DNA from 3 places in the Halomonas sp. PGE1 genome. Region 1 is predicted to be linked to each of the others. Evidence: predicted binding sites of a transcription regulator. Region 1 holds the regulator's gene; each other region holds the start of a gene.
The links. Region 1 encodes sigma-54, which starts transcription at its own class of promoters, with help from an activator protein. Its sites were predicted from a motif close to TGGCACNNNNNTTGCTNT; they were not measured.

Region 1 (9,571 bases):
CATTTAGGGCCCCTAAACTCCGCTGGCTCGCCGAACGCCGCCTTGTCTGGCCTTCGCTCGGCGACGTTCCGCGAGGGGGGCTTAAAGCCCCGCGGTATCGCGGATCAGCTTGAAGAGCTTGCGGGCGCTGGCGGGGGGCTTGCCCCTCTCGCGCTCGCGCTGGGCGTTGCGGATCAGCTGGCGCAGCGCCTGGCGATCGACCTCGGGGAAGTCGGTGATGAAGGCTTCGACGGCGGCGTCGCCCTCGTCGAGCAGGCGGTCCCGCCAGGCCTCCAGGCGATGGAAGGCGTGGTCGCGGCGCAGCTTCTCCTGCTCGATCTCGTCGTAGACGGCCTTGATCGCCTCGAGGTTCTCGCGGCGCATGACCTTGCCCACGTACTGCATGTGGCGCCGGCGCCCCTCGTGGGAGCGCACGCGCGAGGTCTCCTCCACGGCGGCCAGCATGTCGTCGGAGAGGGGGAAGCGGGCGCGCTCGGCGGGGGTCATGGCGATGATCGCCTCGCCCAGCGCCTGCAGGGCATGCATCTCCCGCTTGAGCTGGGACTTGCTGGGGCGTTCGTCTTCGTCGGGCTGCTGCTGGATCAGCTGGTCGAGCAGTTCGAGGGGGGAATCCTGGGACATGCCGCATCCATGGTTGGGCTTGAGAATAGCCACAGTATACCAGCCCGCGGCGGCGGGCTTGAGCGCAACATCACGAAGAGTTGGCCCGCAGGGCCGGCAGACGAGGAGAGACCCATGACACAGGCATTCGATGCCGCCGCCCAGCAGGCCCTGCTGGAGACCCGCGCCCAGATGGCCCTGGAGCTGGCCCGTCGGCTCGGCGCCGACGCCTGCGAGGTGGGCGCCAGCGTCGACCAGGGCGTCGGCGTAAGCGTGCGTGAGGGCGAGGTGGAGACGGTGGAGCTCTCCCGCGATCAGGGCATCGCGGTGACGGTCTACGTGGGCAAGCGCAAGGGCAGTGCCTCCTCCACCGACGCCGGGGAGGCGTCGATCCGTGCGGTGGTGGAGAAGGCCCTGGCCATCGCTCGCCACACCGGCGAGGACCCCGCATCGGGGCTGGCCGATGCCGAGCTGATGGCGCGTGAGCTGCCCGACCTCGACGTCCACCACCCCTGGGCACTCTCCACCGAGGAGGCCATCGAGCTGGCACTGGCCTGCGAGTCCGCCGGCCGTCGCCGCCCGGGCATCATGAGCTCCGACGGCGCCTCGCTCTCCAGCGGCGAGGGCGTGCGGGTCTATGCCAACAGCCACGGCTTCCTGGGCAGCCAGCGCGGCAGCCGCCACTCGCTCTCCTGCATGCTGATCGCCCAGGACGAGAGCGGGATGCAGCGCGACTACGACTACACCAGTGCCCGCCATCCTCGCGACCTGCTGGCGCCCGAGCGGGTAGGCGAGAGCGCCGCCGAGCGCACCCTGCGTCGCCTGGGCGCCGGTCGCCCGGCGACGGGGCGAATGCCGGTGCTGTTCGATCCCACCCTGGCGTCGGGCCTGGTCGGCTCGCTGATGGGGGCCATCGCCGGCGGGGCCCTCTATCGCCAGGCCTCCTTCCTCTGCGACCGCCTCGGCGATGCGCTCTTCCCGGAGTGGTTCAGCCTTCAGGAGCGCCCCATGGAAATGGGCGCCATGGCCAGTTCGCCCTTCGACGGCGACGGCGTGCAGACCCGCGACAACGTCTTCATCGAGCAGGGGCGCCTGGCCAGCTACATGCTCTCCGCCTACAGCGCCCGGCGGCTGGGGATGCAGACCACCGGCAACGCCGGGGGCGCGCGCAACCTGCGCATCGAGGCGCCGCTGGCCTCGCGCGAGGAGCTGCTCTCGCGCATGGGGCGCGGGGTGCTGGTCACCGAGCTGATGGGGCAGGGGGTCAACGCCGTGACCGGGGACTACTCCCGCGGGGCGGCAGGCTTCTGGGTGGAGAACGGCGAGATCCAGCACCCGGTGGAGGAGTTCACCATCGCCGGCAACCTGGAGGCGATGTTCAAGGGCCTGGCCGGCATCGGCAGCGATACCGACACCCGCGGCAGCATCCATACCGGCAGCTGGCTGATCGACGAGATGACCGTGGCGGGTAGTTGAGGGTCACTCATCCTCGTCGAAGCGGGCCTCGAACAGCGCCTCGATGGCGTCGAGGGCCGCCTCGGCGTCCTCGCCCTCGGCGGTCACCGTGAGCTCGGTGCCACAAGGAGCGGCGAGCATCAGCAGCGACATGATGTTGGCGGCGTCGCCGCGCATGGGCCCGTTGGCCACGCTGATGGAGGCGGCGAAAGGCTGGCAGCACTGCACCAGCTTGGTGGCGGCGCGCGCATGCAGGCCGCGCTTGTTGCTCAGGGTCAGCTTGCGTTGCGGCACGCTCAACTTCCTTGATGAGGAGTGACGTCGGTCGCCGGGTCCGGCAACGGGAGCAGGGTGTCATGGATGCCCAGCTCGCGATGGCGGAGCCGGACCAGGGGGTGGGAGGCGGCCAGGCTCGCGGCCAGGCGCTCCGCCAGGTAGACCGAGCGGTGCTGGCCGCCGGTGCAGCCGATGGCCACCGTGAGGTAGCTGCGGTGGCTGGCCAGGTAGGCGGGCAGCCAGCGCTCCACCCAGGCCTGGATATCGGCGCGCATTGCCTCCACCAGGGGGTAGGTCTCGAGGAACTCGATGACCGGCGCGTCGCGGCCGGTGCTGGCGCGCAGCTGCGGGTCCCAGTAGGGGTTGGGCAGGCAGCGCGCATCGAACACCAGGTCGGCGTCCAGCGGCACGCCGCGCTTGAAGCCGAAGGACTCGAAGGTGAGGGTGAGCTGGTCGGGCTGGTGGAGTGCCACCTGGTCGGCGATACGGCGCCTCAGTTCGTGGACCGATAGCCGTGAGGTATCGATGACCAGGTCGGCCAGGTCGCGGATCTCGGCGAGGGCCAGCTCCTCGGAATCGATCGCCTCGGCCAGGGTCATCTGGCTGTCCCGCGTCAGCGGATGGCGGCGTCGGGTGGCGGAGTAGCGCTCGAGCAGGATGCGCGCATCGGCGGTGAGGTAGATCACCTGGCAGGCGATGCCGCGGGCCTGGAGCGCCTGCAGCTGGGCGGGAAAGCTCTGCAGGGCCTGCGGCAGGTTGCGGGCGTCGATGCTGACGGCGATGGAGGAGCGTGGCGACTCCGAACTACCCAGCTCATCGACCAGCGAGCCGAGCAGCATGGCCGGGAGGTTGTCGATGGCGTAGTAGCCGAGATCCTCCAGGGCCTGCAGCGCGATCGACTTGCCCGAGCCGGAGCGGCCGCTGATGATCACGAGCTGCATGGGGGATCTCCTGGTCGTCAATCTGGCCGGGTGCCCGTGGGCGCTATCCCTGCCGTCGAATCGCCTCGATGAGCCGTTCGTGGAGCTCGCGCTGGCTTTCGCTGCGGCGCAGCCCGCTGCGGGTGTCGGCGTCGTTCATCACCCCGGCCACCTGGGCCAGCAAGGCGAGGTGGGCGTCATCGGCCTCCTCGGGGACCAGCAGCACGAACACCAGGTCGACGGGTTCGCCGTCGATGGCGTCGAAGTCCACCGGCTCGGCCAGCTTCAGGAAGCCGGCGATGGGGGCCTTGCAGTGGGGGCTTCTGGCGTGGGGGATGGCCACCCCGTTGCCGATGCCGGTGCTGCCCAGGCGTTCGCGCCCGATCAGCCGGCTGAACACCTCCTGGCTGTCGAGGCTCGGCGTATTCTGGGCGATGAAGGTGCTGAAGAACTCCAGCACCCGTTTCTTGCTGCCCCCGGGCACGCCGAACAGGGTGCGCTCCGGGGGCAGGATGGCTTCCAGTGACATGATGGGCTCAACGAGCGCCGGCGCCCTGGGCGCGGGCCTGGGCCTTCTCCTTGTGCTTGACCAGCTGGCGATCCAGCTTGTCGGCCAGAGCGTCGATGGCGGCGTACATGTCAGCGTCCTGGGCTTCGGCATGCAGGTCGGCGCCGGCGGCATGCAGGGTGCAGGCGGCGTGCTGGCGCTCCTTCTCCACGGACAGGGTCACCTGCACGTTGGTGATGTTGTCGTAGTGGCGCTCCACGCGAGCCAGCTTTTCGTCCACATAGCCACGCAGGGCATCGGTCAGTTCCACATGATGGCCGGTGATATTGACTTGCATGACACGCTCCTTGCTCGTTGGTTGTGGGTCGATTGTAACCCTTTTTCCTGCCTTGCATACCCCCCGGCCTGCCGCCGCCGCGGCGGGCCTGATGCAGGTCAGCGAAGCGTCTGCCGGCGGCGGTTCGCTAATGACTCCCCAGGCGTCACGGAGCATGCTGGGGGGTAGGCCTACCGCAGCCGCTTGCGCTCGCTGGAGGAGGGGATGCTCATGGCCTCGCGGGTGACTGTGGTGAGCGCGACGGCCCGCCTGGGCTACCTCAGCCGCTTGCGTTCGCTGGAGGAGGGGATGCCCATGGCCTCGCGGTACTTGGCGACCGTCCGCCTGGCCACCTGGATGCCGGCCTCCTCGAGCAGGGTCACCAGCTTGCTGTCGGAGAGCGGCTTGCGCGGCGGCTCCTCCTGGATCAGCTTGCGGATCCGTGCGCGGATCGCGGTGCTGGAGTGGGCGTCGCCCTCGCCGTTGCCGCCCACCTGGCTGGAGAAGAAGAACTTCAGCTCGAACACCCCCCGGGGAGTGTGGATGTATTTCTGGGTGGTGACCCGGGAGATGGTCGATTCGTGCATCTCCACGGCCTGGGCGATGTCGGCCAGGATCAGCGGCTTCATCGCCTCCTCGCCCTGCTCCAGGAAGTCGAGCTGGCGGGCCATGATCTCGCGGCCCACCCGCAACAGGGTGTCGTTGCGGCTGGAGAGGCTCTTCATCAGCCAGCGCGCCTCCTGCAGGTGGTCCTTGAGGAACTGGTTGTCCTGGCTCTTGTCGGCGCGGCGGATCAGCGCCGCGTAGTCGGGCTGGATGCGCAGCCGGGGCAGCGCCTCCTGGTTGAGCTCCACGTGCCAGCCGCGGCTGTCCTGGCGTGCCACCAGGTCGGGGATCACGTAGTCGTTCTCGAGGCTGGAGTAAGCGCTTCCGGGGCGCGGGTCCAGGGAGCGGACCAGGGCGATGGCCGTTTCCAGGGCGTCGTCGTCGAGGCCGAGGCGGCGCTTGAGCAGGCGACGGTCGTCGCCGGCCAGGGCCTCGAGGAACTGGCGCACCAGGCGGCGCGCCTGGGGCAGCAACGGGGTGTCGTCGGGCAGGGCGGCGAGCTGCAGCATCAGGCACTCGCGCAGGTCCCGGGCGAAGACGCCGGTGGGCTCGAACTGCTGCAGGCGCAGCAGCACCTGCTCCACCTCGGCGCTGCGCAGCCCGCCGAGCCCCTGGGACTTGAGGCCGTCGCGGATCTCGTCGAGGGATTGCGCCAGGTAGCCCGCGCTGTCCACGGCATCGATCAGGCTCTCGGCGATCTGCTGCTCGCGGGGGTCGAGGTCGGTCATCGCCAGCTGCCAGGCCAGGTGGCCCTGCAGGCTCTGTGCGCTCGCCTCGCGCTCGAAATCGGGGCCCTCGCCGCCGGCCGGCGCCCCCAGGTCCTGGTAGGTGTCCGACCAGTCGCTGTCGGTGCTGAGCTCGTCGGGAATCTCGCTGGCCCAGTCGTCCTCGGGGGCCTCGCTCACCGCCTGCTCGCCGAAGCCCTCGTCGAGCTCCAGCATGGGATTTGACTCCAGGGCCTGCTGGATCTCCTGGCGCAGGTCGAGGGTGGAGAGCTGCAGCAGGGCAATCGCCTGCTGCAACTGGGGCGTCATGGTCAGCTGCGTGCCGACGCGGAGCTGAAGGGAGGCTTTCATGGCCATCGTGATCGTCTGCCCTCTTGTGCCGGGAAGTGGCCGGAAGGCCTCACCCTAGCGCGGGCGACGCGGGCATGCAAGCGCTTGTTAAGCAACTTCTGTGCCACCCGCAATCGGTATGCCGTCATCTAATAACGACAGGCATATCAGGGGATTGTGGTCAGAGCCGGAAGTCCTCGCCCAGGTAGACCTCGCGCACCCGCTGGTTGGCGAGGATCGCCTCGGCGTTGCCCTCGGCGATGATCTTGCCGTCACCGACGATGTAGGCGGTGTCGCAGATATCCAGGGTCTCGCGCACGTTGTGGTCGGTGATCAGCACGCCGATGCCGCGGGCCTTGAGCTGGCGGATGACCCCCTTGATCTCGCCCACCGAAATGGGGTCGACGCCGGCGAAGGGCTCGTCGAGCAGGATGAAGGCGGGCTCCGTGGCCAGGGCCCGGGCGATCTCCACCCGCCGTCGCTCGCCGCCGGAGAGGCTCATGCCGAGGTTGTCGCGGATATGGGTCACGTGAAACTCCTCGAGCAGCTGCTCGAGGCGGGCGCGGCGCCCCTCACGGTCGAGATCCTTGCGGGTCTCGAGGATCGCCATGATGTTGTCGGCCACCGACAGCTTGCGGAAGATCGACGCCTCCTGGGGCAGGTAGCCGATGCCGGCCCGGGCGCGCTGGTGCATGGCGGCCCGGGACAGGTCCAGGCCGTCGATGGCCACCTCGCCGGCGTCGGCGCGCACCAGTCCCACGATCATGTAGAAGGAGGTGGTCTTGCCGGCGCCGTTGGGGCCGAGCAGGCCGACGATGCTGCCCTGGCGGATGGCCAGGCTGATGTCCTGGACAACGCGGCGACGCTTGTAGCTCTTGGCCAGGTGGCGGGCATGGAGGGTCTTCATGGGCGGCCTTACTGCTCGGGCTGTAGGGTCATGCGGATGCGCTGGCGTCCTTCGACACCCTCGCCCTCGCTGCGGGCCTGGACCACGCGGCGGTCGAGGAAGTACTCCAGATAGCCGCCGTCGAAGGTATCGCCGCCCTGGTGCAGCTCGGCGCGGTCGATCAGCTCCATACGCCGCTCGGCCACGTGGTAGATGATGGTGCGGCCCCACCCGCGCACCATGGGCTCTGAGGGGTCGGGCTGCTGCTCCAGATAGGCGCGCTCGCCGGTGGCGATGGCGCGGGAGAGCTGGCCCTGGGCGTTGCGCTGGATCTCCACCCGATCGCCGGTCAGGCGCATGCTGCCCTGGCGGATATCCACCTCGCCGGTATAGACCGCGGTGCCGGCGCGGTCGTCCAGATCGAGCCGGTCGGCCTCCACCTCGATGGGGGCCTCGGCATCGCGGCCCTGGGCCAGGGTCGGCGCGGCGACCAGCGGCAGCAGCAGGCAGAGCAGCAGGGCGGAGGTTCGCTTCATGGCTGGGGGTCCTCTCGGGTCTCGGGCGGATGGTGGCCGCGCACATTGTCGGTCAGTCGGGCGCGGTTGTCATGGAGCCAGGCGTCGAAGCGCTCGCCGCTCATGCGCTGGGGGGGCTGCTGGAGCAGGGCCGGGGTGTCGCTCCAGGCGTGACCGCTCTCGGCGTCGTAGTGGAGCACCTCGGTGTCGAGCTGCCAGCGCTCCTCGGGGGCGTGGAGCCTGGCGCTGCCGGAGAGGGTGAGCGGGTTGCCGCCGGGACCCAGCACGCCGCTGTCGGCCTCGGCCAGCCATATCCGGCCGGCGTTGTCGTAGAGTCGGGCGTCGGGAGTCTCGAGGCGGGTGACGTCGTCGTGGGGCGTGTGCACCAGGCGTGGCGTCTCGATGCGCTGATGGGCGCGCCCCTCGCCGTCGAAGCGGGTCAGTCGTGCCCCCTCCAGGTAGAAGTCCGGCTCGCCGGCTTCGTCCCGGGGGACCGCGCCGGGCTCCCTGACGCTGCGCGAGTCGAGCAGCACCAGCATGCCACCCAGCGCCACCAGCAGCAGGAAGAGCCAGACCCGAAACGACGGCCGCGGCAGGGCCATGGGCTCAGCCGGCCCCGTGCAGGTAGGTGTCGATCACGGCGTCCCAGTGGCCCTGGGCCTTGAGCAGGGTGTCGGCGATCTCGCGGGCGGCGCCCTGGCCGCCGCCCTTCACGGTGACCCAGTCGGCGTGCTTCTGGATGTACTCCGGGGCGTTCGGCACGCTGATGCCCACGCCGGCGCGGCGAATGGCGCCCACGTCTGGCATGTCGTCGCCGCAGTAGGCGACCTGGTCGAATTCGAGGCCTAGGCGGGCGCAGAGGTCGCGCAGCACCGGCAGCTTCTTCTCCACCCCCTGGAAGACGTGTGGGATGCCCAGCGCCGCAGCGCGGCGGCTCACCGTCGGGGAGTCGCGGCCGGTGATCAGCGCCACCTCGATGCCGGCACGCTTGAGCAGCTTGAGGCCGTGGCCATCCTGCACATTGAACGCCTTGATCTCGATGCCGTCGGCCTGGAAGTAGAGCTGACCGTCGGTGAGCACGCCATCGACGTCCAGGGCCAGCAGGCGGATGCGGCGCAGGCGGTCCACCAGGCGGGGGTCTTGCAGCGGGAGGGTGTGGGGCATGGGAGCTCCGGTTCGGGGGGTGAGGGTCAGATCACGCCGCTGGCGAGCAGGTCGTGCATGTGCAGGGCGCCGACCGGCCGGTCGTCGTCGTCGACCACCGCCAGGGCGGAGATGCGGTGGTCCTCCATCAGCTTCACCGCCTCGGCGGCCAGCATCTCCGGTGCCACTCGCTTGCCGGGTCGGGTCATCACCGCGTCGACGGTCAGGCCGGAGAGGTCGCTGTGCTGGTCCAGGGTGCGTCGCAGGTCGCCGTCGGTGTAGACCCCGGCCAGCCGGCCCTGCTCGTCCACCACGCAGGTGAAGCCGAGCCCCTGGCGGGTGATCTCCAGCAGGGCGTCGCGCAGCGGGCTGCCCAGCGGCACGATGGGCAACCGGGGACCGTCGTGCATCAGGTCGGCCACGCGCAGCAGCAGCCGCTTGCCGAGGCTGCCGCCGGGGTGGGAGAGGGCGAACTCCTCGGCGGTGAAGCCGCGAGACTCCAGCAGCGCCACCGCCAGGGCATCGCCCAGCGCCAGGGCGGCGGTGGTGGAGGCGGTGGGCGCCAGGTCCAGCGGGCAGGCCTCGCGTTCCACGCCGGCGTCGAGGTGGGCCTCGGCGTGGCGGGCCAGGGTCGAGGCGGGGCGGCCGGTCATGCTGACCAGGGGCACGCCCATGCGCTTGAGCAGCGGCAGCAGGGCGGTCACCTCGGCGGTCTCGCCGGAGTTGGAGAGCGCCAGCACCACGTCCCCCGGGGTGATCATGCCGAGGTCCCCGTGGCTGGCCTCGCCGGGGTGCACGAAGAAGGCCGGGGTGCCGGTACTGGCCAGGGTAGCGGCTATCTTGCCGGCGATATGGCCGGACTTGCCCATGCCGGTGACCACCACCCGGCCGCGGCAGGCGAGAATCAGCTGGCAGGCGCGGTCGAAGTCGGCGTCGAGGCGGGCGATGAGCGCGCCGATGGCCTGCTGCTCGAGGCGCAGGGTGCGCCGGGCGCTGTCGCGCAGCGACGAGGCGTGCGGAGCCTGGGGAGTCTGTTGGGTCATGGCGGTGATTGTTGCCTGTTGCGCGGGTTCACTCAAGGGGCAGCGCCGAGGCTGGCCACGCCGACCCAGGCCAGGTAGCCCAGGTAGGTGGCCGCCAGCAGGGCCCCGGGGAGGCGACCGACCCGACCGCGGCGCTGCCACAGCAGCAGCATGCCGAGCGCCAGGGTCAGCGCCAGCATCACCGGGTAGTCGCGGCCCGCGGCGGCGGGATCGCTGGGGCCGGGGGCCAGCAGGCCGGGAATCGGCAG
Region 2 (9,571 bases), 1.1 Mb from region 1:
ACGATCACGCCGATCTCGTCGGCCTCGATGGCCATGTTCACCCCGTTGAGGATGTTCATGCCGCCGTAGCCGCCGTGGACGTCGCGCGCATCAAGGAGTGGCATCGTGGGGGGCTCCAAAATAGGCTTCGATGACCTCGGGGTTGCTCTGGATCTCCTGTATCGTGCCCTCCACCATCACGCTGCCCTGGGCCAGCACGATCACCGGGTCGCAGAGCCTCGCGATCATGTCCATGTCGTGCTCGATGACCAGGAAGGTGTAGCCCAGATCGCGGTTGAGGCGCTCGATGTTCTCCACCAGGTCGCCCAGCAGGGTGCGGTTGACCCCCGCCGCGATCTCGTCGAGCAGCACCACCCGGGCGTCGGTCATCATGGTGCGGCCGAGCTCGAGCAGCTTCTTCTGGCCGCCGGAGAGGTTGCCGGCCAGCTCGTTGCGCACGTGGTAGAGCCCGATGAAGTCGATCACCTCCAAGGCCTTGCGGCGCACCCCCTCCTCCTGGGTCCGCACCAGCCCCGGCTTGAGCCAGGCGTTGAAGAGCCCCTCGCCGGCCTGGGCGGGGGGCACCATCATCAGGTTCTCCAGGGCGGTCATCTGGGAGAACTCGTGGGCGATCTGGAAGGTGCGCAGCAACCCCTTGTGGAAGAGCTCGTTGGCGGGGCGGTTGGTGATCTCCTCGCCGTCGAGCAGCACCTGGCCGCTGTCCAGCGGCAGGGCGCCGGCGATGATGTTGAACAGCGTCGACTTGCCGGCCCCGTTGGGGCCGATCAGCCCGGTGATGGAGCCCTTCGCCACCGAGAGCGAGCAGTCGTTGATGACCCGAAGGCCACCGAAGGCCTTGTGGACGTTGCGCACGTCGATCATGGGTGTCATGGATGTTTCCATTGTTCTTGTTGCATGGTTCTTGTTGCATGGTTCTTGTCGAGTTCGCTGCCGCTCGCGCGGCCGAGGCGCCGCCGCCCGGGGCGGCGGCGCGACCGTCACTGCTCCTGGCTGTCTTCCACCAGGAAGGTGCGGCCGGCGGCGAAGGCGCCGACGATCACCAGGGCGCCGACGGTGGGGATCAGGTAGCCCTCCACCTGGGGGATGGCGCGCAGGAAGACGAAGGCCACCGCCGCCGGGGCCACGAAGCGCACCAGGAAGCGCCAGATGGCGAACCAGGTCTCGTTGGTGCGCATCTCCTTCATCACCTCGCTGTGGGTCAACGCCCAGCCGGCGAAGAGCGCGATCAGAAGGCCGCCCAGCGGCATGAAGATGTTGGTGAGCAGCTCGATGAAGTCGAAGGCGCTGCGCCCGAACAGGGCATGGAAGAGGGTGCCCTCGGCGTAGACGTTGAAGCTGACCACGGTGAGCAGGCCCAGCGCCCAACTGGCTACCACCATGGCGAACACCGCCTGGGGGCGGGTCATGTCGAAGCGCTCCACCAGGAAGGCGGCCACCGGCTCGATCAGCGAGATGGAGGAGCTGATGGCCGCACCCAGCACCAGGATGAAGAAGACCCCGCCGATCAGCGCGCCGAAGGGCATCTCGGCGAAGGCCAGCGGCAGGGTGACGAACATCAGCCCCGGGCCCTGGCCGGCGTCCAGGCCGGCGCCGAACACCAGCGAGAAGATCGCCAGGCCCGCGACCATGGCCACGGCGGTGTCGACGATGGCGATGGTGACGGCGGTGCGGGTCAGCGAGAGGTCGCTGGACATGTAGGCGCCGTAGGCCATGATCGCGCCCATGCCGAGGCTCAGGGTGAAGAAGGACTGCCCCATGGCGGCCAGCCAGCCCTCCAGGCTCAGGTCGGCGAGGTTGAAGGTGAACAGGAAGCTGGCCGCGGCGCCGAAGTCGCCGTTGGCCACGCCGTAGGCGAGCACCACCAGCAGGATGACGAAAAGCGCCGGCATGATGATGCGCAGCCCGCTCTCGATGCCCTTGTGGATACCCATGCCGACGATCAGCCCCGAGGCGATGATGAACAGGGTGTGGTAGAGGGTCAGCAGCCCCGGCGAGGCGAGCAGGGCCTCGAAGCCCGCGCCGATGGTGGCGGCATCGGCGCCGGCCAGCGAGCCGGTGAGCATCTGCCAGGTGTAGTGGATCGCCCAGCCGGCGATCACCGAGTAGAAGCTGAGGATCAGGAAGGCCGAAGCGGCCCCCAGCCAGCCGATGGACTCCCAGGCCCGCGAGGTGTTGTGGGTGCGGGTGAGAAAGCGCATGCCCATGATCGGGCTTCGGCGGCTGCTGCGGCCGAGCATGGTCTCGGCGATCAGGATCGGGATGCCCACCGCGAAGATGGTCAGGGCGTAGACCAGGATGAAGGCACCGCCGCCGTTCTCCCCGGTCAGGTAGGGAAAGCGCCAGAGGTTGCCGAGACCCACCGCCGAGCCGACGGCAGCCAGCAGGAAGGTGCCCTTGTGGGTCCAGACGTTATGCTTGCTCATGGTGGCTCCAGAACGCGAATCGATGGCCTTGTGGGCCCGTGCCGCAACTTTGCGGCAAAACGCGGTCAGGAGCCAGCCGCCAAGCGTTTATCGGCCGTTAAGTTCGGCGATGGTGTCGCTATCGACTAGCGCGCCTGGTCGTCGTCCTCGTCATCCTCGTCGTCGTCCCGGGCCCTGCCGACGCGGGGCTCCAGGGCGCGGGAGGCGTCCGGCAGGCGAACGGTGTCGCCCAGGGCCAGCTTGCCGTGGGACTTCAGCCGTCGGCCGTTGTTGACGGCGATGATCGCCGCCACCTCGCCGATGCTGGTGCCCTCCACGTAGGCCTCGACCTTCACCCGGACCACGGCGCCCTGGTAGCGCGCCGAGAGGATGTCGCCGGGCCCGGGGGCCGAGTGGCCCATGGGGTCCTTCTCGAAGTGGCGCATCACGCTGTCGGCGCCGGGGTCGTCCCACTCCACGTGCTTGTGCATGCCGGTTCTCCTCTCTGGGCGGCGGATCGAGTTGGCAGGCTACCAGCATAGAAGATGCCGGGGCCGAGAACGACGACGCCCGCCGCGGGGAGTACCCCGGGCGGGCGTCGTGGCGCGATGGCCTCGCCTTACTTCTTGCTGGCGCGCTTGCGCTCGTTTTCCTTGAGGAACTTCTTGCGCAGGCGGATGTGGTTCGGGGTGATCTCCACCAGCTCGTCGTCGTCGAGGAACTCGATGGCCTGCTCCAGCGAGAACTTCACCGGCGGGGTCAGCACGATGTTCTCGTCGTTGCCCGAGGCGCGCATGTTGTCGAGCTTCTTGCCCTTGGTGGGGTTGACCACCAGGTCGTTGGCGCGGCTGTGGATGCCCACCAGCATGCCCTCGTAGACCTCGGTGCCGTGGTCGATGATCAGCTTGCCGCGATCCTGCAGGGCGTAGAGCGCATAGGCCAGCGCCTTGCCGTCGACCATGGAGACCATCACGCCGTTGCGACGCTCGATGGCGGCGTCGGGCTTGAGCGGGCCGTAGTGGTCGAAGCGGCTGGTCAGGATGCCGGTGCCGGAGGTCAGGGTCATGAACTGGCCGCGGAAGCCGATCAGGCCGCGAGCGGGGATCATGAAGTCCAGGCGAACCCGGCCCTTGCCGTCGGGATTCATGTTGGAGAGCTCGCCCTTGCGGTAACCGAGCTCCTCCATGATGGAGCCCTGGTGCTGCTCCTCGCAGTCGATGATCACCTCTTCGTACGGCTCCTGCTTGACGCCGTCGATCTCGCGGATGATCACCTCGGGGCGGCCCACGGCCAGCTCGAAGCCCTCGCGACGCATGGTCTCGATCAGCACCGAGAGGTGCAGTTCACCGCGGCCGGAGACCTTGAACTTCTCCGGGGTCTCGCCCTGCTCGACGCGCAGCGCCACGTTGTGGATCAGCTCCTGCTCGAGGCGATCCTTGATGTTGCGGCTGGTGACGAACTTGCCGTCGCGGCCGGCCATCGGCGAGTCGTTGACCTGGAAGGTCATGGAGACGGTGGGCTGGTCGACGGAGAGCGGGGGCAGCGCCTCGACGGCAGCCGGGTCGCACAGGGTGTCGGAGATGGAGAGCGGGTCGATGCCGGTGATGCAGACGATGTCGCCGGCGGTGGCCTCGTCGGTCTGCACGCGCTCCAGGCCCATGTGGGTCATCACCTGGCCGACCTTGCCCTTGCGGGTGGCGCCGTCGGTGCCGATCACGGTGACCTGCTGGTTGGGCTTCACCGAGCCGCGCTTGATGCGGCCCAGGCCGATGACGCCCACGTAGCTGTTGTAGTCCAGCGCGGAGATCTGCATCTGGAAGGGACCGTCCAGCTCGACCTTGGGCGGCTCGACGATGTCGACGATGGCCTGGAACATGGGGGTCATGTCCTCGGCCAGCTCCTCGGGGTCGGGGCCGGCGATGCCGTTGAGCGCGGAGCAGTAGATGATCGGGAAGTCGAGCTGCTCATCAGAGGCGCCGAGGTTGTCGAACAGGTCGAAGATCTGGTCGATGACCCAGTCGGGGCGCGCGCCGGGACGGTCGATCTTGTTGACCACCACGATGGGCCTGAGGCCCTGGGCGAAGGCCTTCTGGGTGACGAAGCGGGTCTGCGGCATGGGGCCGTCGACCGAGTCCACCAGCAGCAGTACCGAGTCCACCATGGACATGACGCGCTCGACCTCGCCGCCGAAGTCGGCGTGTCCAGGGGTGTCCACGATGTTGATGCGGTAGTCCTGGCCATCCGGAGACTGCCAGCGGATCGCCGTGTTCTTGGCCAGGATGGTGATGCCGCGTTCCTTCTCCTGGTCATTGGAATCCATGACGCGCTCCTGACCCTCGGCCTTGCGGTCCAGGGTGCCGGACTGGCTGAGGAGCTTGTCGACCAGAGTGGTCTTGCCGTGGTCGACGTGGGCGATGATGGCGATGTTCCGGAGATTGGCGATCTCGGAAGGCGTTGCGGTGTTCATAGGTTGCTGCTCATCTAAGGGGTCGCACCTATGTACACGGTTGTGTCAGTGCCCTAGGCGCGGGGGTAGGAATGTCGGGCCGGCATTGTACAGGGTCCCCCGGCCGGCGAATAGCGGATTCGCGCTTTCGATGGGCTGTCAACGCGAGACCGGCGCCTTGGGGGGCCGTCGTCGGGTGTCACCATTTGGTCGGTGTCAGGCATCGGTGGGCCTTGTCCGGGCACCGCAGGCGCGCAGGCGTTCCAGCAGCTCGTCCAGGGCGTCATCGTCCAGCTCGGGGTCGCAGCCGCCGATGCGCTCGAACCAGGCGCGGGATAGGCACAGGCCCTCGCCTCGCGGCAGGCGACTGCGTCTGAGCCAGGCCAGCAGGCCCCGCAGCGGGCCGCGCTGCAGGGTGGGGAGGAGGGCGACATCGCCCCGGCCCGCGGCCACCTCGGCGGCCAGTCGGGAGAGCGTCTCGGCGCTGGAGACGCTGCCGATGCCGGGAAAGATCAGCAGCGGGCCAGGGCTGCGGGCGATGGCGTCGTTGATGCGCTGCCCCAGGGGGGCGGGAATGACGCTGAGCAGGCGTGCACCGTAGCGGTGCGCCATACGGGGCAGTCGGGCATCGCCGGTGTCGTCGATGATGGCCAGCGAGAAGGACTCGGCACGCGCCAGCGGCGCCACGATCGCCAGCTGCCGAGGCAGGCGGGAGCCGGCGCTGCGGGCGTCGATCAGAATGCAGCCGGTGATGTCAGCCATGCGAACTCCGCTCCAGTAGGCCGCACCCTTGGGTCGTGGGTCGGCTGCCAGGAGTTCGCTGCCGGTACCTCGAGGGGTGGTGTAATGAAGTGTAGCCGTTAGTGTCTCAGAGTATCAAAGGGGTTCGGTGGGAAATCTCTGGGCGCTACAGGATGGTGTTGTCCCCGCCGGGAGGGCTGAGGGGCCTGAGACGCCTCGAGCGCCCTTCAGAGGTGCATTGGCGAATCATTTCGCACTTTCATGGTGCAAAGAATGGGGCTGGACGATGCTTACCAGGGGCGCCAGAAGGGGCTTGATTCAGGCTGGTGCGCCGAAGCGTTTCGTTTTCATTCTTCAAATCAGCAAGTTGCTCTTGTTTTGCCGCATCGGGGTGCAGTGTTGGCATGAGGCGTGCATTGTATTGGGCAGCGCCGGAGAGAATGCCGGCTGCCGTGGGCAGGGTGTCCACGGCGTGCTACAACTTCGCAGTACCCCGAATTCGACGTATCCCGATCTCGCATCACCAAGGCTTCGAGCCAAGTTCAACCCCGGAGGACACCATGTCTGCCAAGACTCTCGCCCTGATTGAAGAACATGACGTGAAGTGGGTCGACCTGCGCTTCACCGATACCCGTGGCAAGGAGCAGCACGTCACCATCCCGGCCCGCGATGTGGACGAGGAGTTTTTCGAGAACGGCCAGATGTTTGATGGCTCTTCCATCTCCGGCTGGAAGGGTATCAACGAGTCCGACATGATCCTGCGTCCGGAAGACGGCACCGCCTTCCTCGACCCCTTCACCGAGGACGCCACCCTGGTGCTGCGCTGCGACATCATCGAGCCGGCCACCATGCAGGGCTACGAGCGTGACCCGCGCTCCATCGCCAAGCGCGCCGAGGCCTACCTGCAGTCCACCGGCCTGGGCGACACCGCCTTCTTCGGCCCCGAGCCCGAGTTCTTCATCTTCGACGAGGTGCACTGGAAGTCCGATATCGAGGGCTCCATGTACAAGATCACCTCCGAAGAGGGCGCCTGGGCCACCGACCGTACCATCGAGGGCGGCAACCTGGCCCACCGTCCGCGGGTCAAGGGCGGCTACTTCCCGGTGCCCCCGGTCGACAGCTTCCACGATATCCGCGGCGCCATGTGCAACACCCTGGAGGCCATCGGCCAGACCGTCGAGGTGCACCACCACGAGGTGGCCAACGCCGGACAGAACGAGATCGGGATCAAGTTCAACACCCTGGTCAAGAAGGCCGACGAGGTCCAGGAGATGAAGTACGTGATCCACAACGTGGCTCACGCCTACGGCAAGACCGCCACCTTCATGCCCAAGCCGCTGGTCGGCGACAACGGCTCCGGCATGCACGTCCACCAGTCCTTCTGGAAGGATGGCAACAACCAGTTCGCGGGCGACGAGTACGCGGGTCTCTCCGAGATGGCCCTCTACTACATCGGCGGCATCATCAAGCACGCCCGTGCCCTGAACGCCTTCGCCAACGCCTCCACCAACTCCTACAAGCGTCTGGTGCCGGGCTTCGAGGCGCCGGTGATGCTGGCCTACTCGGCCCGCAACCGCTCCGCCTCCATCCGCATCCCCTACACCGCCAGCCCCAAGGGCAAGCGCGTCGAGCTCCGCTTCCCGGATCCGACCGCCAACCCCTACCTGTGCTTTGCGGCGATGCTGATGGCCGGCATCGACGGCATCAAGAACAAGATCCACCCCGGCGACGCCATGGACAAGAACCTCTATGACCTGCCGCCGGAAGAGGGCAAGAAGGTGCCGACCGTGGCCCACAGCCTCGACCAGGCCCTGGATGCCCTGGACAAGGATCGCGCCTTCCTGACCGAAGGTGGCGTCTTCACCGACGACATGATCGATGCCTACATCGAGCTGAAGATGGAGGACGTGGAGCGCATTCGCATGACCACCCACCCCATCGAGTTCGACATGTACTACAGCTGCTGATGATGGCAGCGGCCAGGCGCGACGCGACCTGGCCCGGCATCGACGCCCCGGCGTTGATCGAAAAGGGGTTCCGCCATGGCGGAACCCCTTTATCTTGTTCACTATCCAAGCAGGGGTAAGGCAACACCATCCACAGACCGCCAGGAAGGCGGCACGCAGGGGGTATCCATGAACAAGGCCTTGATGGCCCTGGCGGTGGGGCTGTCGTTCAGCCTGGCGGCCCAGGCCCAGACGATCTATCGCACCACCGACGCCCAGGGCAACGTGGTCTTTACCGACAACCCGGACCGGGGCGGTGAGCAGGTGGAGCTGGCGCCGCTGACCGTGGTGCCCTCCAGCGGCGAGGTGCGCCGCGGCGAGCCGGCGCCACGGCTCGAGGCCAGCGGTGCCGCCGCGGCGACGGGCTCGCCCGGCCAGCCCTTCATGCCCTACGACAGCTTCCGCATCCTCTCCCCCAGCCATGAGCAGGCCTTCCCGGTGGGGGCGGCGGGCAACGTGCCGGTGGAGCTGGGCATCCAGCCCGAGCTGCGCGAGGACCATCGCGTGCGCCTGCTGGTGGACGGCCAGGTGAGCCAGACGGCGATGCACACCACCGCCTTCATGGTGGCCAACATGAACCCCGGCGAGCACGTGCTGCAGGCGGAGTTGCTCGACGGCAGCGGCGCCGTTCGCCACCGCAGCTCGCCGGTGACCATCTATGTGCACCGGGCCAGCGTCAACCGGCCCGCCGATTAGCTGCCCCCTCGCTGGGCGCCCTGGCCGTGGTGCCCGGACGGCAGCCCGAGGCCCTGTGGCCCCCCGCATGGCGACCGCTGGCCGCCCCATGGCGGCGGGCCGATCTATTCGCCCGTGAAGCCGCCGCCCCCGCCTGCCGAGGCGCCGTCGCCGCTGCGTCGCGGTGCGGAATCGATCCGACGGCTGCCCGACGATGACCCGCCGCTGCGCCGTCATGAGGAGCGCGGCACCTCCCGCTGAGCCCTTGCGGGGCACTCGGTGCACCGACATCGTCCGCCGCGCCGTGCAGCCCTTCCTTTTCTGCACTATTTTGGTGCGGCGGGGTGGCGATCCGCCGCCGCGGAGCCCCTGGTGGCGGGCCTTGCGAGTCTGGCGCGCTTCTTGCAATCGCTTGGTGTCTACCCTGGATCCGATATGGCCCCTTCGATGTATCAACGCTTGATGGAGCACCTCACCACCGCCGTGGTCCTGCTGGACGGCGAGCTGAGGCTGCGATGGATGAACCCTGCCGCCGAGGCGCTGCTGGCGAACAGCCTCAGCCGGGTGCAGGGTGTGGCGCTGTGCGCCCTGATGGAGAGCGATGATGGATTCGGCGCGGTACTGGGCAAGGCCCGGGACGAATTTCACCCCTTCACCCAGCGCGAGGCGCGCCTGACCATGCTGGGCGGCGAGGCGCTGACGGTGGACTACACGGTCACGCCGCTCTCCCGGGAGGAGCTGCTGCTGGAGATCGAGCCCCGCGACCGGCTGATGCGCATCTCCCGGGAGGAGGCGCTGCTGACCCGTCAGGAGACCATCAAGGTGCTGACCCGCGGCCTGGCCCACGAGGTGAAGAACCCCCTGGGCGGCATTCGCGGGGCGGCCCAGCTGCTGGAGCGCGACCTCGACGACCCGGACCTGAAGGAGTTCACCCGGATCATCGTCGAGGAGGTGGATCGGCTGCGCGACCTGGTGGACTCCATGCTGGGCCCCAACCGGGTGACCCGCCACGAGCCGCTCAATATCCACAAGGTGCTGGAGCGGGTGCGCTCGCTGCTGAGCGTCGAGCACCCCCAGGTGCGGGTCGAGCGCGACTACGACCCCAGCCTGCCGGACCTGGCCGGCGACGAGGCCCAGATGATCCAGGCGGTGCTCAACGTGGCCCGCAATGCCGTGGAGGCGATGACCGAGTCGGGGACGCCCGAGCCGCGGCTGGTGCTGCGCACCCGGGCGCGCCGCCAGTTCACCCTGGGCGCCGAGCGCCACCGCCTGGTGTGCGAGGTGGCGATCATCGACAACGG
Region 3 (9,571 bases), 1.6 Mb from region 1:
GATGCCGACGTCGATCTGGGTGTCGATGGGCGCTCGGGCGAGGGGGTTGAGCGGCGGGGTCTGCAGGGTCGCCTGCCGGGCGTCATCCAGCAGGCCGAGGCCGTCCAGGGGCTCGCCGTTGCCGTCAATGACCCGCCCCAGCAGCGATTCGCCGAGCGGGAAGCGCCGCGCGCCGTTGCCGCCGCTGCCGAGCGGGAACACGCGGGCGCCGGGCAGCAGGCCGGTGACCTCGGTCAGCGGCATCAGGAACAGCTTTTCGCCGGCGAACCCCACCACCTGGGCCTCGGCGTAGCGGGGCGGCTCGTGGCTGTAGGGGGCCGGCAGCTCGATGCGACAGGCGCTGCCCAGCGGGGCCTGCATGCCTATCGCCTCGATCACCATGCCGGTGGCGCGCACCACCCGCCCGCTGGCGCGGAAGGGCGGCACCTTCTCGATGCGCGCTCGCACCTTGCGCAGCGACTGCTGCCAATGCTGGTGGTAGGGGTTCGGCAGGTCGGCCGCGTTCATGGTGCGCCTTCCTCGCGGGGCGGAGGGGCGGCGCGCCGGCGCACCTGGCGCTTCACCGCAGCCCAGCGGCTCTCCCAGGTGGCATCGAGCTCGCCGCTGGCGCTGGTCACCCGGCAGCCGCCGCGGGTGACCTGGTCGTCGGGCTGCAGGACCCAGCCGGCGGCGGCGAGCTCCTGGCCGAGGTACTCCTCGACCAGGGCGTGATCGCGGGGATGCAGCCATAGGCGCGGCTTGCCGCTCATGCCCGGCTCGGTGTGCAGCAGGCCGCGCACGATCTCCAGTACCTGCTTGGGGCGCGCCTTGAGCGCCTCGCCGGCCAGCTGGCGGCCTGTGGCCAGGGCCAGCTCCACCAGCTCCTCGGCCAGCACCTCGTCCAGCTCATGCAGGGCCTCTCCGAAGGACGCCGCCAGGGGCAGCAGTGGCGTCAGGGTCTCGCGAAGCTGCCGCTCGAGCTCCTCCCGGGCCTGGGCGCGCCCCTGTTCGAGGCCCTCGGCGAGCCCCGCCTGGAAGCCCTCGGCCTGTCCGGCCTGGTAGCCTTCCCGATGCCCCTCCTGGCGGGCTGCTTCCCTGGCGCTGTCCTGCAGCGCGCGCAGCTCGGCCTGGCGCTGGAAGGCCGCCTTGCGCCGGGCGGTCTCCTCGGGGGAGGGCGGGGTGCTGCCGGCGGCGCGCCGCGCCTGGGGCAGCTCGCCCATCTCCCAGCGCTGCCAGGGCACCTCGCCCTCGCGCCCGGGTAGCGGATGCCCCGGGCGCGGCTCAGACTCCGGACCGAGCCGCTTAGACATAGGTGTCGTCTCCGCCGGTCAGCACGATCTCCCCGCTGTCGGCCAGGCGGCGCACGATCTGAAGGATCGCCTTCTGCTCGGCCTCCACCTGGGAGATGCGGATCGGGCCGCGGGCCTCCATGTCCTCGCGCACCAGGTCGGCGGCGCGTTGGGACATGTTGCGCAGGAAGCGGTCCGTGAGCGCCTCGGGGGCGCCCTTGAGGGCCACCACCAGGGAGTTGGTGTCGATCTCCTTGAGCACCAGCTGGATGCTGCGGTCGTCGAGATCCATGAGGTTCTCGAACAGGAACATCTCGTCGATGATCTTCTGGGCCAGGTCCTCGCTGTGAGCGCGCACCGTCTCGATGACGGCCTCCTCCTGGCTGGAGTTCATCAGGTTGAGGATCTCGGCGGCGGTTCTCACGCCGCCCATCTTGCTGCGCTTGAGGTTCTGGCCGTCGAGCATGCCGGAGAGCACCTCGGTGAGCTCCTGCAGGGCGGCCGGCTGCACGCCGCTGAAGGTGGCGATACGCAGCACCACGTCGTTGCGCAGCTTGTCGTCGAACAGCTCCAGCACGTCGGCGGCCTGGTGGCGCTCCAGATGGATCAGCACCGTGGCGATGATCTGCGGATGCTCGTCGCGGATCAGCTCGGCCACCATGGAGGCCTCCATGAGGTTCAGGGCGTCGATGCCCGAGCTGGCGCCGGAGCTCTCCAGCACGTCCTCGATCAGACTAGAGGCGCGCTCGCTGCCCAGCGCCTTGGTCAGCACCGAGCGGATATGGTCGCTGGAGTTCAGGTTCAGCGCGATGAACTCCTCGGTCTCGGCGTGGAAGTCGGCCAGTACCTGGCGCATCTCGTCATGGGAGACCTGGTCGAGGCGGGCCATCTCGGCGCTGATCAGTTGGATCTCCTTGGCCGAGAGGTACTTGAACACCTCGGCCGCGTTGTCCTCGTCGAGGGCCAGCAGCAGGATGGCGCTGCGCCGAGCGCCGCTAATGTTCTGTGGCTTGTTCATTCCTTGTTCATCCAGCTGCGCACGATCATCGCCACCATGCGGGGATCCTCCTGGGCCATCTCGCGCAGGTCGCTGAGGTTCTGCTCGTACTCCGAGGCCTTGCGGCGGCGCTTGCGCGGCGGTTCGTAGGTGTCGTCGGCATCCGCGGCGGCAGCCGTGGTCGACTTCTCCTCGTCATCGCCGACCTGAACCTGCAGGGTGGCGCCGGGGGCTGCAACGGCCACCGGGGGCTGCGTGTGGCGCTTGATCAGCGGGCGCAGGATCAGCAGGTAGAGCAGCAGGGCGGCCAGGGCCACCAGCAAATAGCGGCCGATGGAGAGCGCCAGCGCCTGGATCTCGGGAGACTGCCACCACTCCAGCTGGTGCTGCTCTTCGGTGGCCAGCGAGAAGCGGCTGTTGACCACCTCGATCTCGTCGCCGCGGGCGACCGAGAAGCCCATGGCCTGGCGCACCAGGCGCTCGATCTGGGACATCTCGAGCTCGGTGAGCGGCACGCGCACGCGCTCGCCCTCCTCGTTGATATCGTCGCGGTAGTTGACCACCACTGCCGCCGTCAGGCGCTCCACCTGCCCCAGGCGGTGCTGGACGTGGGAAACGCTGCGATCGACCTCGTAGTTGACGACCTCGTCCTGGCGCAGGGTGTTGATGGCCTGAAGGGCGGCCTGCTGGGCCTCGGCGTCGACGCCTTCCTCGCCCTCGGCAAGCTCGATGGGGGAGGGCGCGGTGCCCGGCGGCGTGTTGCTCAGCGCCCCGGGGATGCCCTGGGCCAGCCCCTCGTCGCCGTTGTAGGAGACGCTGCCCTGGCGGCTGCGCACCGCCGCCTCGTTGGGCGGCTGGTTGGGGCCGTAACGCTCGGCGGTCTCCTCGCGTCGAGAGAAATCGATCTGGGCCGCCACCTGGGCGCGCACGTTGCCCTGGCCCAGCAGCGGCACCAGGATGTTCTCGATGCGGCGCTGGAAGGAGCGTTCCACCTCGTCGATATAGTCGAGCTGGGAGCCGTCCAGGTCGTGGCGGCCGGCGACCTGGGTCGAGAGCAGGCGCCCGCTCTGGTCCACCACGGTGACGTCTTCGGCGGAGAGCTCCGGCACGCTGCTGGCCACCATGTGCACGATGGCGCTTACCTGGCCATCGCTGAGCAGGCGGCCGGGGTGCAGGGTGAGGATGACCGAGGCCTTGGCCGGCTCGCGGTCGCGAACGAAGACCGACTGGCGCGCCAGCGCCAGGTGCACGCGGGCGCGTTCCACCGGGCCCAGCGACTCCATGGAGCGCGCCAGTTCGCCCTCCAGGCCGCGCTGGAAGTTGACCTGCTCGGCGAACTGGCTGATGCCGAAGGCCTGGTCATTGAGCAGCTCGAAGCCGACGTTGCCGCCCCGGGGCAGGCCCTGTTCGGCCAGCTGCAGGCGCAGGCCGAACACCTGGTCGGTCGGCACCAGCAGGGCCTGGCCGCCCTGGCTGAAGCGGTAGGGCACGCCACGGCTTTCCAGCTCGCTGACGATGCGGCCGCCATCGGCGTCGGAGAGATTGCTGTAGAGCACGCGATAGTCGGGCGCACGCGCCCACATCAGCAGCGCCACGATGATGGCCACGCAGGCGGCGCCGGCGACCATCAGCAGGATCAGCGGATTGCCGCGCAGCTGCTGCAGCATGCGTTCGACGCCGCTTGAGGGCTTGGCCCCCTGGCGAGAGGAGCTATCCTGGGTGCCGGTGGCCTGGGCGCCATTACTCATTCATGCCACCCCGAGGGTCGGCATGAGCAATGACGATGGCCACTGTCATGGAAGAAAAAGGCATTATCGGCGTCCATGGCTCGCGATTGGCTGCCCTGGCGGCAGTCGGAACTGTGATGGACGCCATTATCCTTGTCGCCGTCGACCCCTAATCCGGAATAAGCCCCCCTTTTCATCGGCATTTGCCCCGATGGCGGCGAGCCACCCGGTGCTAGCCTTGTCAGCCATCGACTACCGTCAACCAGAACAGCAGCAGGCGAGGCGTTTTCATGAGTTCACCGGCCATTCAGTCCGCCCTGACCCAGATGCAGAGCCTGGCGACCCAGGCCGCCGGCCAGTCGGCCAAGGGACAGCAGGTCTCCACTCAGGTGGGGGCGGGGGGCTTTGCCGGGGAGCTGCAGGCGTCGATCCAGCGCATCAACCGCCTGCAGCAGGTCTCCGCGGCCAAGGCGCAGGCCTTCCAGGCCGGCGACCCCAGCGTGGAACTCAACGACCTGATGGTCGACATGCAGAAGGCCAGCGTGGCCTTCCAGATGGGCACCCAGGTGCGCAATCGCCTGGTGACGGCCTACAAGGACGTGATGAACATGCAGGTGTGATATTGCCTGCTGCGCTCGATTTCCCGTCCGCCGGCGGTACTCAAGATCCTCATTGAGCAAACACCCGCTAGGCTTCCAGGCTGAGCAGCCGCCCCTGCACCTCGCCGAGGCGCTCCGCCACCCGCAGCACCTCCTCCGAGGGAATCTGACGGATCACCTCGCCGTTCTCGCGGTCGACGATACGCGTCACCACCCGCGACTCCACCTCCCCCAGCTCGAACTGCACCCCGTAGTGGCGCATCACCTCGTTGATGCGCTGGATCGGCTCGACCAGCTCACCGCGGCTAGGCGGCACCTGGCCGCTTTCCGCCTGGGCGAGGACGCCGCCGGCGGCGGGCAGGGCGGTCTCCAGCACGCGCTCCATCTGCTGGCGGGGCGTCAGTCCCTGCAGGGCGGGACTGACGGCGGTGACGCTGGTGGCATCATAGAGAGGTGAGCTCATGGCACGGTTCCTTGGCGGACGTTGTTCTAGGCGAGACACCCCGGCAGGCTGCCGCGGCACCCTTTGATTCGATCGCTTCCCTCCTTTTATCGGCACGGGGGCGGCAGAGCTTTAGCTCGGCCGCCCCCGGGTGCCCTGACGTCAGCCTGAAGGCCTACGAGAAGGCGGGTTCGCGCTGGCTGGAGGCGGTGGGCGCCCAGGCGGTGGGCAGCGAAGTGTTCTCGCTCACCTTGAACTGGCCGATCAGCCGGGCCATGTCGCTGGCCTGGTCGTCCAGCGAGCGGCTGGCGGCCGACACCTGCTCCACCAGGGCGGCGTTCTGCTGGGTCACCTCCTCGAGTTGGGAGACCGCCTGGTTGATCTGCTCGATGCCCGCCGACTGCTCACCGGTGGCCGCTGCCATCTCGGCCACCAGCTCGGCGACCTTCTCCACCTGGCGAGTGATCTCGGCCAGGGTCTCACCGGTGGTGCGCACCAGCCGCTCGCCCTCGTCGATGCGCGCCACGTTGGTGCTGATCAGGCGGCGGATCTGCTCGGCCTCCTCCGCGCTGCGGCTGGCCAGCTTGCGCACCTCCTGGGCCACCACCGCGAAGCCGCGCCCGTGCTCGCCGGCGCGGGCCGCCTCCACCGAGGCGTTGAGGGCCAGCAGGTTGGTCTGGAAGGCGATGTTGTCGATCGCCGCGACGATGGAGGTCACCTCCTGGTTGGCGGTATGGATCTGCTCCATTGCCGCGCTGGCCTGCAGGGCCACCTCGTTGGCGGCGCGGGCGTGTTCGGTGGTCTCGCCGGTCATGGTGCGGGCGGCGTGGGCGTTGTCGGCGGTCTGGCGCACGGTGGCGGTGATCTGTTCCATGCTCGAGGCGGTCTCCACCAGGGAGGCGGACTGCTCCTCGGTGCGCTGGGCCAGGTCCTGGTTGCCCTGGGCGATCTCGCCGCTGGCGACCTCCACCGAGAGCGCCCCGCGGCGGATATTGGCCACCAGCTGCTCGGTGGCGTCGGTGGAGTCGTTGAACGCCCGGTAGAGGCGGCTCAGCTCGTCGGTGCCGAGCACCGGCAGGCGCCGGGTCAGATCGCCGCCGCGGCTCTCGATATCCTCGAGGGCGAGGCGCAGGGAGCGCGTGATGCTGCGCACCACCAGGAAGGCGAAGAGGATGGCCAGGCCCGCGGCGACAAGCGTCACCACGGAGTAGGCGATCAGGTCCTGGCGCGCCTCGCGGCGCAGGGCCGCCGCGGCCGTCTCGACCTCACCGATCGCCGCGTACTCTACGTCGCGCAGGCGCTCGATCTTGACCGTCTGCCAGTCGAACCACTGTTCGGCATCGACCTCGAAGTCGCCCATGACGCCGCGCTCCACGGCCACCTGACGCAGCGGCACCAAACGCTCGATCTCCGGGCCGCTCAGCGCCTCGGCCAGCCGCTCGCGAAGGCTGGCACTCGCCAGGCTGTCGAAGGTCGCCAGGAAGGCCGCTTCCTCACCGACCAGCGAGAGCAGGCGCTGGTGGGCGGGGGCGCGCATCACGTTGGCCCCGAAGGCGTTGGTGAGCAGGGCGCGCTCGATGCCCGCCAGGTCCTTGGCCTCGAGCAGGGCGTAGTAGGTGGAGAGCCCGCGGGTGATGCTGGCGGCCTCGGTGCGCTGGGTCATGCGTCCGACCAGGGTCATCAGCTCGCCGTTGATGGCGGTGTAGTGGCCGATGGCCTCCTCGGCGGCGATCGCCAGGCCGTCGACCCGCTGGCGAATGCCCTCATGGCTCGCCAGCAGCTGCTGCACCCGGTCGAGACTGCCCTGCATCCGCTCGTCCAGGCGGCTCTCCATGTTGTCGATGTAATCGCGCAGGGCCGCGATCTGGGCATCGGTCTGCGAGCGCTGGGCCGCCAGGCGGTTGCCGAACTCGCTGCCCTGGCTGCCCAGGTAGTAGCCCGAGGTCATGCCACGTTCGCGCTGCATCTCATGCACCAGGTAGCCGGCGCGAAGGGCGAGCACGGCCAGCCCCTCCAGCTCGGCCATGTTGGCGGCCAGGCGCTGGCGTTCGAGGATGCCGCTGCCCGCGAACCAGGCCAGGGCCAGCAGCGGCAGCAGCAGGGTGAGCAGGAACTTCCTGCCCATGGGGATGCGGTGAAGAAGGTGGGTCATCAAGGTCTCTCCGGAGGGTGGCAGGCAGCCTGTCTGAAAGCGTTATCGGCAGTGTGCCTTTAGGCTTTAGGCGAACGGGCAGCCACCGGTGCCGACGATGACCCAGGTCAAAAATGCGCCGCCCTATTCGCCACGCCTGAGCCGGCGGAGGGCGGCCAGGCGAAACGCCTGCTCAAACCTCCGATTCCAGAAGTCATGGTTGAAGGTTGGCATCTCGCACCTAAGTGCTGCCCGATGAAGTAGTTGACACCAAGGATGCAACGGCGCAAATAAAGAGCCTCGGTCGAGGTCTATTCCGGCATCGCCCCGCCTTCCACCCTCTGGATCCGTGAATGCCCTACTCCTCGAAACCTGCCGAATCCGACATGTCCGGCATGATCCAGTCCTGCGGCGCCCTGCTGGTGCTTTCCGCAGACCTGGGGCAGGTCCTGCAGGCCAGTGACAACCTCGCCGAGGTGGCCGGTGTATCGCCGGATACCGCCCTGGCGCACGGGCCCGGGAAGGTGCTGGGCCATGCCCTCTGGCAGCGGCTGTCTCGTGAGCTGCAGGGGCGTGCCCGGCTTGCGGCCGCCGTGGTGATCTCGCGGCGGGTGGCGGGCCAGGTGCGGCGCCTGCAGGTCGATCTCCATCGACAGGGCGAGCGCGTATTCGTCGAGATCGAGCCTCTGCACGCAAGCAGTAATAAGCGCCGACTGCTGGCCGCGGTGAGTGGCTGGCTTGTTCAGCTGGCGGCAGCCGACCACCCCGACCGGCTGCTTGAGACCCTGGTGGAGGGGGTGCAGTCGATCACCGGGCACGACCGCGTGCTGGTGGCCAGCTTCGATGCCGAGGGGCACGGCGCCGTGGTGGCCGAGTCGGTGGCGGCGAAGGTGCCCTCGCTGATGGGCATGCGCTTTCCCGCCAGCGATTTCCCGCCCCAGATGCGGGAAGTTTTCGAGCGTCAGGCGGTGCGCAGCGTCCCCGATGTCGAGGCGGCCTCCATTCCCCTGAGGCCCCGCCGAGACCCCTTGACGGGGGCCCCCGTCGACCTCTCGGCCGCCCTGTTGCGGGGGCTCTCCTCTGCCCAGCGGCACTACCTGCGGGCCATGCAGGTCAGGGCGGTGTTGACCGTCGCCCTGCAGGGCGATGCCGGCCTGTGGGGGCTGCTGATCTGCCACGGCCTGGCGGCGCATCCGATCTCGCCGCTGGCCCGGGATGCGGTCGTCAGCCTGGTGCAGATGACCACCCAGCGCCTCTTCCTGCTCAAGGCGCGCCGCGAGGCCCGCTACCTCGAGGAGGTGCGAGACAGCCGAGAAGCGGCCGCGAGGCCATGGCGCCGGCTACCCAGCCGCTGCTTGGCCAGCTCTTCGAACAGTGGCGCGAGGAGGTGCGCGGCCGGAGCGCGCCCTGGGAGAGGATCGAGCGGCTGGCCGCCATGGACCTGGCCGAGGATCTGGGGGTGATGGCCGCGGCCCAGCAGATTCACCGGCTCTATGCCGACCTGCGCCGCGAGCGCGAGGCCCTGGCCGAGGCCAACCGTCGCCTCGAGCGGCTGGCCCACTACGACCCCCTGACGCAGTCCTGGAACCGCTACAGCATCGAACGCGCCCTGGATGCCGAGATCGGCGCCGCCGAGCAGTTCGTGGTGATGGCCAGCCACTGCGGCCTGGAGTCGGGGCTGGGGCTGGCCGAGCGGCTGCGCGCCCATGTGGCGGCGCTCAGCGTGCCGGGTCTTTCTCGGCGCATCACCATCAGCATCGGGGTGGCTACCTGGCAGCCGGGCGATACCCGCAAGAGCCTGCTGGCCCGCGCCGATGCCGCCATGTACCGGGCCAAGCACGGCGGCCGCAACCGGGTGGAGTCTTGAGCGATACACTGGCCTGCCCCTGCCATTCGACTGATTTTTCCGAGACTTGAGTGATACCTTCGTCTCTCGTGCTGCGCTGCGATACGCTGTTATTATCCTTCGCGATAAGAACAAGGACATTCTTCATGTGTAACCCATGCCACTCCCCGGATGGTCTGGCGGGCCGTGATGCTGCCATCGAAGAGGCGCTCTCCCTGCCGGCAGGCGCCGTGACTTTCGAGCCGGCCTCGCCTGAGGTCTTCTGCCGCCAGCTGCACGTGGCGGTCGAGCAGAGCCCCGTCGCCATCGCCATCACCGATCTCGACGGACGCATCCTGTATGCCAATCGCTGCTATCAGGAGATCTCCGGCTATTCCCTGAGTGACCTGCTCGGCCGCACGCCCGCCCTGGTGCAGTCTGGTGAGACTCCCGCTGAGATCTATCGCGAGCTCTGGGGCGCCATCACGAATGGCTGCGTCTGGGAGGGGGTGCTGAAGAATCGCCGCGGCAATGGCGAAATCTACTGGGCGAAGCAGGTGATTACCCCGGTGCGCAACGCCG

Region 2: glnA (glutamate--ammonia ligase) is a predicted target of sigma-54. The motif match lies at 5,990-6,007, and genes of this name have one in related genera.
Region 3: fliE (flagellar hook-basal body complex protein FliE) is a predicted target of sigma-54. The motif match lies at 4,090-4,107, and genes of this name have one in related genera.

What each region holds. Positions count from the first base shown of each region.
Region 1 is NZ_CP053032.1:1,629,937-1,639,507, forward strand. It holds gene yjgA (ribosome biogenesis factor YjgA) at 82-621, opposite strand; gene pmbA (metalloprotease PmbA) at 736-2,076, shown strand; gene HIR79_RS07675 (HPr family phosphocarrier protein) at 2,080-2,349, opposite strand; gene rapZ (RNase adapter RapZ) at 2,352-3,272, opposite strand; gene ptsN (PTS IIA-like nitrogen regulatory protein PtsN) at 3,316-3,780, opposite strand; gene hpf (ribosome hibernation-promoting factor, HPF/YfiA family) at 3,788-4,096, opposite strand; gene HIR79_RS07695 (RNA polymerase factor sigma-54) at 4,351-5,763, opposite strand; gene lptB (LPS export ABC transporter ATP-binding protein) at 5,918-6,643, opposite strand; gene lptA (lipopolysaccharide transport periplasmic protein LptA) at 6,652-7,158, opposite strand; gene lptC (LPS export ABC transporter periplasmic protein LptC) at 7,155-7,739, opposite strand; gene HIR79_RS07715 (KdsC family phosphatase) at 7,744-8,301, opposite strand; gene HIR79_RS07720 (KpsF/GutQ family sugar-phosphate isomerase) at 8,328-9,323, opposite strand; gene HIR79_RS07725 (calcium/sodium antiporter) at 9,356-9,571, opposite strand, start outside.
Region 2 is NZ_CP053032.1:536,201-545,771, forward strand. It holds gene HIR79_RS02560 (ABC transporter ATP-binding protein) at 1-104, opposite strand, end outside; gene HIR79_RS02565 (ABC transporter ATP-binding protein) at 91-870, opposite strand; gene HIR79_RS02570 (sodium-dependent transporter) at 978-2,423, opposite strand; gene HIR79_RS02575 (hypothetical protein) at 2,549-2,893, opposite strand; gene typA (translational GTPase TypA) at 3,022-4,869, opposite strand; gene HIR79_RS02585 (hypothetical protein) at 5,065-5,610, opposite strand; gene glnA (glutamate--ammonia ligase) at 6,150-7,556, shown strand; gene HIR79_RS02595 (DUF4124 domain-containing protein) at 7,725-8,291, shown strand; gene HIR79_RS18610 (hypothetical protein) at 8,406-8,531, shown strand; gene glnL (nitrogen regulation protein NR(II)) at 8,718-9,571, shown strand, end outside.
Region 3 is NZ_CP053032.1:3,226,729-3,236,299, reverse strand. It holds gene fliI (flagellar protein export ATPase FliI) at 1-507, opposite strand, end outside; gene HIR79_RS15230 (flagellar assembly protein FliH) at 504-1,289, opposite strand; gene fliG (flagellar motor switch protein FliG) at 1,282-2,286, opposite strand; gene fliF (flagellar basal-body MS-ring/collar protein FliF) at 2,283-4,013, opposite strand; gene fliE (flagellar hook-basal body complex protein FliE) at 4,283-4,612, shown strand; gene HIR79_RS15210 (flagellar protein FlaG) at 4,680-5,054, opposite strand; gene HIR79_RS15205 (methyl-accepting chemotaxis protein) at 5,209-7,185, opposite strand; gene HIR79_RS15200 (GAF domain-containing protein) at 7,518-8,627, shown strand; gene HIR79_RS18575 (GGDEF domain-containing protein) at 8,600-9,031, shown strand; gene HIR79_RS15195 (sensor domain-containing diguanylate cyclase) at 9,157-9,571, shown strand, end outside.